DNA from 4 places in the Peribacillus sp. FSL E2-0159 genome. Region 2 is predicted to be linked to each of the others. Evidence: riboswitches for the same ligand, from Rfam matches in the RefSeq annotation. Region 2 holds a riboswitch; each other region holds the start of a gene.
The links. A riboswitch is a leader RNA that binds a small molecule or an ion and turns the genes downstream of it on or off. The one in region 2 is predicted to bind S-adenosylmethionine.
Positions count from the first base shown of each region.

Region 1 (2,201 bases), 2.9 Mb from region 2:
CCGTGCTCTCTGTCATTAATGACGGGGCGAGGAATCGACTTGGATATCTTCGGTGGGGACTCATTCCTTTCTGGGCAAAAGACGAAAAAGTGGGCTATAAAATGATCAATGCCAGAGCGGAAACCATTTCAGAGAAAGCAAGCTTCAAGAATTCGTATAAGAAGAAGAGATGCTTGATAATCGCTGACTCTTTTTATGAATGGAAGAAGACATCAGAGAGAAAAATACCGATGCGAATAAAACTGAAGAACCATGCTCCATTTGGAATGGCCGGTCTCTGGGAATCCTGGAAATCTCCTGAAGGCATCAGCATCTATTCGTGCTCCGTTATAACAACCGTTCCTAATAAGCTAATGACCAGCATTCATGATCGTATGCCTGTCATCCTTAAACCAGAAGATGAAAAAGATTGGTTGAATCCATCCATTAATGATCCTGCATATCTGCAACAGTATTTAAAGTCATTCGATTCGGAACAGATGGAAGCATTTGAAGTATCGACTGATGTGAACTCGACTAAAAATAACTCACCTAATCTAATACAACAAATTTGCTAAGAGGTCATTAGACCTCTTTTTTATATTAGTTCCGTCCCGAAATGGCTTTTTGGTGTTTTATCCAAATGTAACAAGAGTTTCATTTATTGAAATAAAATGAATAACTGCACATGTCAAGATCTCTTTATAATCATTAAGGAGCATGTGAAATACTTTAAAACTAAACCTTGCGAAAATAGACAAAATGCTGTACTCTTATATTTGCTTTTCAATACGACTTTCGATGTCACTTTCACAAACTAAGATGGTTTCAGCAAGTTTCCAGCCTGGTACTTTTCTGACAGGCATCGTAATATTTGATAAATTATATAATTTTGATCTTCTTATCAAGAGAGACGGAGGGACTGGCCCGAAGATGTCTCGGCAGCGGACTTAATAGGAGTGCTGTGCCAAATCCAGCAGGCTGATTTTCGCCTGAAAGATAAGGAGGGTGTTTTTTATAAATTAAAAGACCTCTTCTTGTTGTTTAATAGAAGGGGTCTTTTTTATGCTGACAGTTTTTTTTAGCTATAGCTCCATGAATGGGTAATCAAGTTTGGTGTTATTTGCGAAAACTGTTAAAAGAATAAAAGCTATGACACATGTCATGGGAAAAATAAAAAGAGGTGTACATCATGAGTGCAAACAATAAAGGGAATCCATGGGCATTGATTCCATTTGTCGTATTTTTAATTTTATTTATAGGGTCCGGAATCGTCACTAAAGATTTTTATTCATTTCCAGTGATTGTAGCAATTTCTATTGCATCAGCAGCTGCATTGGCAATGAATCGGAAAGAAAGCTTCAATCAAAAGGTTGATATTTTCTGTAAAGGTGCCGGTGACGCCAATATTATGTTAATGGTTATCATTTTCCTTTTAGCCGGCGCTTTTGCCGAAGTTGCAAATGGCATGGGGGCAGTTGAATCAACGGTGAATCTTGCCTTAGCCGTTTTTCCGCAAAATCTTTTAATGGTAGGGATATTCATTATCGCGTGTTTTATTTCTCTATCTATGGGGACTAGCATGGGAACGATTGTAGCCCTAGCACCTATCGGGGTGGGAATTAGCGAGCAAACCGATATTTCGCTTGCCTTTTCAATGGCTGCCGTTATTGGTGGTGCGATGTTTGGAGATAACCTATCCTTCATTTCAGATACGACAATCGCTGCAGTTCGAACACAGGGAACGAAAATGAAGGATAAGTTTAAGGTGAATTTTTTCATCGTTTTACCTGCGGCCATCATCACATGCGCCATTCTTGGAATTTTAACGATGGGTGAACAAGCCGACATCACCCAAAATTCTTATAATTGGGTGAAGATTCTTCCATACCTTTGCGTATTGATCACTGCATTGGCAGGAGTCAATGTGTTCCTGGTCCTTTCTATCGGTATCGTATTTGCCGGAATAATCGGCTTGGCAGATGGAAGTTATCAACCGTTGGGTGTCATTCAAAAAGTTGGTGAAGGAATGGCGGGAATGTATGAAATATCCTTCCTTGCCATTTTAATTGCAGGCATGGTTGCTGTAATAAAACATAATGGTGGCATCGATTATCTGCTCCACCTCGTGACCCGAAATAGCAAATCAAAAAAAGGGGCGGAATTCAGCATTGCCGGGCTTGTTGGTTTGACGAACCTTTCAACGGCAAATAACACGATTT
Region 1 is NZ_CP152053.1:2,537,471-2,539,671, forward strand. It holds gene NYE63_RS12455 (SOS response-associated peptidase) at 1-557, shown strand, start outside; SAM riboswitch class I at 878-985, shown strand; gene NYE63_RS12460 (Na+/H+ antiporter NhaC family protein) at 1,172-2,201, shown strand, end outside.
Region 1: it holds a riboswitch for S-adenosylmethionine, as region 2 does, so the genes downstream of both, NYE63_RS12460 (Na+/H+ antiporter NhaC family protein) here and NYE63_RS26445 (O-acetylhomoserine aminocarboxypropyltransferase/cysteine synthase family protein) in region 2, are expected to answer to the same signal.

Region 2 (2,201 bases):
TAGAAGTAAACGAGGATTTAAGTGACAACCCTGAATATGTAAATGAGTCTCCTTATGAAAAGGCATGGATGGTCGTGCTTGAACCATCTAATAGCAGTGATATTGAAAACCTGATGAGTGCTGAAGAATATGAGAGTTTAATCAACGGTTAAAAAAGAAGGAGAGGGGGGACTGAAAAGGCCTGCTCTCTTTTTCATTTTGTACAGTGGCAGTTGCGCACATAATTCGTGAGATGGAGTGATGACATGGAGTGGGGCGAATTCGATAAAGTGATCATTGTAGAAGGCAGTTCCGATAGAAGAAAAGTTGCCTCCGTTTTAAATGAAGATGTGGAAATAAGATGTACGAATGGGACCATATCATTAACTAAGCTGGATGAATTAGTGGATGAATTGATGGACCGTGATGTTTATCTCCTTTTTGACGCAGATGAATCAGGAGAAAAGCTGCGGAAGCAATTCCGAAGGGAAATGCCGGAAGCGAACCACCTGTATATTAATAAAATGTACAAAGAAGTGGAAAGCTCACCCGAACATCATATCGCAACTGTGCTTCTATCTGCCAATATGAATGTGAAAATGAAATTTTTAAGTCAAAGGGTGAACGACTAATTGATGCAGGAATGGAAAGAAGAAGAGTGTAAGCTTGCTGTTGAAAATGGGGAAACCTTTTGCTTATATTTATATACGCCTTTATGCGGCACCTGTCAGGTTGCCTCCAAGATGCTGACGATATCCTTGGAGCTATTCCCGGAAATGAAGTCAGGCAAAATGAATATGAACTATGTCCAAGGAATTGCCGAATCATTTGAAATCGAAAGTGTTCCTTGTTTATTGCTTTTCAAAGAGGGACAGCTGCACAAAAAAATATATGCCTTTCAATCCGTTCCCTATTTGTACGGATTGCTTAAGGAAATCAGCTAAGAAACCAATCAGAACCATGGTTGGTTTCTTTGTTGCGGACATTTGAATGCGAGATTGAAATTAAACAAAGAATATTCTAACAATTCATTGACTGATTTATTCTAAAATGCTATATTTTGAATAAAGTAACGGCAGAATTTAATAGTTCTTATCAAGAGTGGCGGAGGGACTGGCCCGACGAAGCCCGGCAACCGGTATATATTTATATACGGTGCTAATTCCAGCAGAGTGTTGGCTCTGGTAGATGAGGTGTGTTCTTGAAACCTCTTCTTATTGAAGTGGTTTTTTTGTTTATAAAAGGCCAGATTTCATATAATTCCAACTAAATCCATAGAAAAAGGTGAAATCATATGTCAGAGAAAAAGTTGCGTTTCGAAACATTGAGTGTTCATGGCGGTCTGCAAGCTGATGAAACAGGTGCCCGTGCAGTTCCTATTTACCAAAGCAATGCATACTTGTTCAAAGACACCGACCATGCAGCGAATTTATTTGGCCTAAAGGAGAATGGCTATATATATACACGACTCCATAATCCCACGGTCAGCGTTTTTGAGGAAAGAATGGCCTTATTGGAAGGCGGTATCGGCGGATTGGCAACATCAAGCGGAATGGCTGCCATCTCACTTTCAATCCTGAATATTGCCGCTGCAGGGGATGAGATTGTTTCAGCCTCTACATTATATGGCGGTACGTATAACCTTTTTGAAAACACACTTCCTAAATATGGAATCAAAGTGAAGTTCGTTTCTCCCGATGACCCTGAAAATTTCAAAAGGGCGATTACGCCAAGAACTAAAGCCATTTTTGCTGAAACGATCGGAAATCCAAGTTTGAGGGTGCTCGATATTGAAGCGGTAGCGGAAATCGCCCATGATGCAGGCATACCTTTAATCATTGATAATACCTTCGCGACACCATATCTATGCAGACCAATTGATTTTGGAGCGGATATTGTCATCCATTCCGCTACAAAATGGCTTCTGGGAAATGGAACGACGCTGGGCGGTGTCATCGTGGATGGAGGGAAGTTCGATTGGAACTCGCCAAACTACCCTGGCTTTACGGAGCCTGATCCAAGTTACGACGGTCTGGTATACGCCGAGGCAGTTGGACCTGCTGCATTCATAACGAAAGCCCGAGTCCAGTTACTTCGTGATTTAGGCCCTGCGCTAAGCGCCCAAAGTGCATTCCAGTTTACGCTTGGGCTTGAAACGCTGCATGTAAGGATGAAAGAGCATCTATCAAACACCAAGTCTGTCATTAACTATTTAAAAAACC
Region 2 is NZ_CP152053.1:5,390,852-5,393,052, reverse strand. It holds gene gcvH (glycine cleavage system protein GcvH) at 1-152, shown strand, start outside; gene NYE63_RS26455 (toprim domain-containing protein) at 246-611, shown strand; gene NYE63_RS26450 (thioredoxin family protein) at 615-923, shown strand; SAM riboswitch class I at 1,069-1,174, shown strand; gene NYE63_RS26445 (O-acetylhomoserine aminocarboxypropyltransferase/cysteine synthase family protein) at 1,274-2,201, shown strand, end outside.

Region 3 (2,201 bases), 1.7 Mb from region 2:
TATACTCAATTTTACCGTGTAAAATATTACCTTTTACTGAATGGGATTGGAGAGTATCCGAAAGAATCGACTCACCGGCGGTATGCCCTTCGAATTGAATTTTAATAATCGTACCTTTACTTTCTTCAATCAAGTGCGAAGGGAGTTCGAAATCCAGTACACTGCTAATGAATTGCTTCGTTAATTCCTGCTTAGGCTGTGAAAATATTTCATAAACGGGACCTTCTTCAATTACCCGGCCATCCTGCATGACGGCGACTCGGTGGCATAGTTCTTTGACCACTTCCATTTCATGTGTAATCAACACGATGGTGATACCAAGCTCACTACTTATCTTTTTCAATAACTGTAAAATCGCTTTTGTAGTTGTTGGATCAAGGGCTGAAGTCGCTTCATCACATAATAGTACAGTGGGGTCATTTGCTAATGCGCGAGCTATGCCGACCCGCTGCTTCTGTCCACCGCTAAGCTGTGCCGGATAGACATCTTTCTTATCGCTGAGCCCTACGATTTCCAACAATTCCAATACACGTAACTTGATGGCGTCCTTCGATCGATGCGCGGCCTTTAAGGCGAAAGCGACATTTTCATAAACGGTTTTTGAACTGACCAAGGAAAAGTGCTGGAATATCATTCCGATTTTTTGTCGTTGTTTACGAAGCTCTTTACTTGATAAAGATGTTAAATCAATGCCGTCGATGATGATATTTCCACCTGTCGGACGTTCAAGTAAATTCAAGCAGCGGAGTAATGAGCTTTTTCCAGCTCCACTGTAGCCGACAATTCCATACACTTCGCCTGTTTTAATGGTCAAAGAAACGTTATCCACTCCGATAACTCGGTTTTTCTTCGAGACGTATTCCTTTCGGACTGAACGGATTTCAATCATGAGCCTTCCCCCTTAAACATTAAAAAAGCTGTCTCTATCATTCAGAAAGAGGCAGCGAAATTATATCTCGTCTTATCTTTCAGAATGCAATCATTCTGCAGGAAGTGGCACCGTTCCCTAAGGGCGGTTGCCGGACATCACAGGGCCTGATCCCTCCGTCACTCTTGATAAGTAAATTATTATTTTAGAATATTTCAAGTTTTATAATATAATCTATATTATTTGTAAAATTCGACAATGTCAATCGTTTCTGTGATTTTGGGATGATTTTTTTATCGTTAAATTTGGTACGGTCCGTTAAAAAGATTCGTGGAAAAAGGGCTCTTATGCAATAATCCAACATTTTCATCTAGGTTAATTATTCCAATATTTCCTTGTCAAAAAGGTAAAGTGGTACTACATTTATTATGGTAAAGTTAAAAAAAGGAAGATGAAAAGGAAAATAAAACTATTTTTATACAATGATGGGGGAGGTAAATGAATGATAGAGCTTAAGACGATAAATGATGTGGTTTGTGTGCACGGGACTCCTGGCGTGAACAAGTCGGGGATGAGTGTTTATGTCTTTTTAACGGATGGCCTATTGATAGATACTGGAGCAGAGATTTTATTGGATGAACTTATTCCATTCTATGAGTCCGCAGACTTCGACTCAGTGGCCCTGACCCACTATCATGAAGACCATACGGGGGGCGCTGCATGGATACAGGAACATAAAAAGGTCCCGCTTTTCATTCACCCGATGTCGGTTGAGGTTTGTGCAAAGGATGCTGTATATCCTGAATATCGCAAAAATTTCTGGGGAAAGAGAGACGCCTTTAAAGCTGAGCCGCTAGGGAAGGCCATTCATTCCCGTACCCAAACGTGGGAGCCGATTTTTACCCCTGGTCATGCGAAGGACCATATGGTGTATTTGAATCACAGTAATGGGTTGCTCTTTTCAGGAGACCTTTTCGTAACGCCAAAAACAAAGCTTGTCTTACGGGAAGAGTCTGTCCCGGTCATCATCGATTCCATAAAAAAATTACTTCAATATGACTTCAGGGAAGTGTTTTGCTGCCATGCTGGGCATGTGCCTGATGGGAAGGAAATGTTTCGAAAAAAACTCGATTATTTGGAAAACCTCCAAGGTGAAATTTTACGCTTACATTCTCAAGGACTGACCGTTCATGAAATCCAGCAGGTCGTTTTACCGAACCGCTATCCACTTATCGAGATATCTGGGCATGAATGGGATTCAGAGCATATCATTACATCGATATTAAAAGGAAATGTATTGATTAATAAGGATAATCTAGCAAAACACTAAGTA
Region 3 is NZ_CP152053.1:1,241,918-1,244,118, forward strand. It holds gene NYE63_RS06160 (methionine ABC transporter ATP-binding protein) at 1-889, opposite strand, end outside; SAM riboswitch class I at 959-1,063, opposite strand; gene NYE63_RS06165 (MBL fold metallo-hydrolase) at 1,371-2,198, shown strand.
Region 3: it holds a riboswitch for S-adenosylmethionine, as region 2 does, so the genes downstream of both, NYE63_RS06160 (methionine ABC transporter ATP-binding protein) here and NYE63_RS26445 (O-acetylhomoserine aminocarboxypropyltransferase/cysteine synthase family protein) in region 2, are expected to answer to the same signal.

Region 4 (2,201 bases), 1.9 Mb from region 2:
TTTTAGCCCAGGCAAAGACAGAACTGATGCCCTTGACAGAAGAAAATGATTTTCTTCCGAAATACAACGACATACATAAAGAAGTTCTTGATAAAGCCAAAATGATGTTCTTGAACTATCCCAATAATCCCACAGGTGCTTCTGCAACTGAAAGTTTCTTTGATGAAACCGTCTCCTTTGCAAAAGAGCATTCAATTTGCGTGGTCCACGATTTCGCCTATGGCGCGTTAGGATTCGACGGAAAAAAACCGATAAGCTTTCTCCAGGCAGAGGGAGCGAAGGATGTAGGAATAGAAATATACACACTATCGAAAACATACAATATGGCAGGATGGAGAGTCGGCTTCGCAGTGGGAAATAAGAGTGTAATAGAAGCTCTTGAACTATTACAAGACCATCTTTATGTGAGTCTCTTCCCGGCGATACAAGAAGCTGCGGCAAGCGCTTTGCTTGACTCGCAGAGCTGTGTAGAGCAGTTAGTGCAGATGTACGAGGGGCGAAGGAATGTTTTTATTGAGGGATTGAGGGCAATCGGCTGGGATGTCAAAGCTCCTGCGGCATCGTTTTTTGCCTGGCTCAAAGTACCTAAAGGTTTTACGTCTGAGAGTTTTGCAGACTATTTATTAACGCATGCCCACGTAGCCGTTGCCGCAGGGAATGGATTCGGAGAATTTGGCGAAGGTTACGTCAGGGTAGGGCTACTGACTACGGAAGAACGGCTGAAAGAAGCCGTGGAACGGATACGTAAATTAAATTTATTTTAACGATGCAATGGGATATCCGATTTATTCACCTTTAAATCGTTAAAACTTATTGACAAAGTAGGGATTACCTGTCAGAATACAAAATAAATTCTTAATCTTTCGATACTTGAATGCAATTTATATATCAGCGTTTTCTTATTTTGAGCAGGTGGAGGGACTAGCCCTATGAAGCCCAGCAACCGACCGTAATTCCATTGTAAAATGGGGCGGAATTCTTCGCCGGATTTTCTTGAAATCCACAAGGCACGGTGCTAATTCTTGCAGCCAATGGCTGGGAGATAAGAAGATGGCTTTTTAAAGCCTCTTCTTTATGAAGAGGCTTTTGCCATTTTGAGACCATTTTCAGGTCAATGACATCGAGAGTTTACTAACGTGATATAGGAGTGATCAGATGAGCGAGATAGTCGCTACTTATTTAATTCATGATTTCAATGGAAATCATGAGAAAAAAGCAGAGAGCATTGCCTTAGGTTTGACTGTCGGGACATGGACGGACCTTCCCAATTTGGTCCAGAAACAACTGGAAAAACATAAGGGACGCGTCGTATCGGTGACACCACTTTCTGAAGAAGAGAGGGCAAACAGCTACTTTAATCGTAAAGTATACCGTTCGCTTATTAAAATTGCCTATCCGGCAGGGAATTTCTCCAATGATTTCCCTGCAATCCTCACGACGGTCTTCGGCAAACTTTCATTGGATGGAGAAATAAAACTTATCGATTTGGATTTTGTCGGTGACATTCAAAAAGCCTTTCCCGGGCCGCAATTTGGCATTGGAGGCATAAGGGAAAAGGTTGGCGTATTTAACCGGCCCCTGGTGATGAGCATCTTTAAAGGTGTATTAGGAAGGGACCTAACATTCCATAATGAGCAACTGAGGCAACAAGCATTAGGAGGTGTCGACCTAGTTAAAGATGATGAGATCCTCTTCGACCAGGAACTGACTCCATTTTTCGATAGAATAAAAACGGGAAAAAGAATATTGAATGAAGTCTATGAAACCACTGGCCACCGAACTTTATATGCTGTCAATCTATCAGGGAAAACATTTGAATTATTGGATAAGGCAGAGCAAGCGGCTGAAGCAGGGGCAGATGCTTTATTGTTCAACGTTCATACATATGGTTTGGATGTATTGCAGGCCTTGAGTGAACATGATCGTATCAAGCTGCCGATCATGGCGCACCCCGCATATAGCGGGGCATTGGCATCCTCATCATTTTATGGGATCGGCTATCCATTATTACTTGGTAAATTAGTAAGGTTATCAGGTGCGGATTTATCCTTGTTCCCATCCCCATATGGAAATGTCGCATTGGAAAAAAAGGAGACATTGGCAATTGCTGAAGCTCTGACAAAAGATGAACTTTCCTGGAAAAAAGCCTTCCCTGTCCCTTCTGCAGGCATTCATCCGGGCATGGTTCCGGACCTAATCAA
Region 4 is NZ_CP152053.1:3,497,241-3,499,441, reverse strand. It holds gene NYE63_RS17010 (pyridoxal phosphate-dependent aminotransferase) at 1-764, shown strand, start outside; SAM riboswitch class I at 897-1,049, shown strand; gene mtnW (2,3-diketo-5-methylthiopentyl-1-phosphate enolase) at 1,156-2,201, shown strand, end outside.
Region 4: it holds a riboswitch for S-adenosylmethionine, as region 2 does, so the genes downstream of both, mtnW (2,3-diketo-5-methylthiopentyl-1-phosphate enolase) here and NYE63_RS26445 (O-acetylhomoserine aminocarboxypropyltransferase/cysteine synthase family protein) in region 2, are expected to answer to the same signal.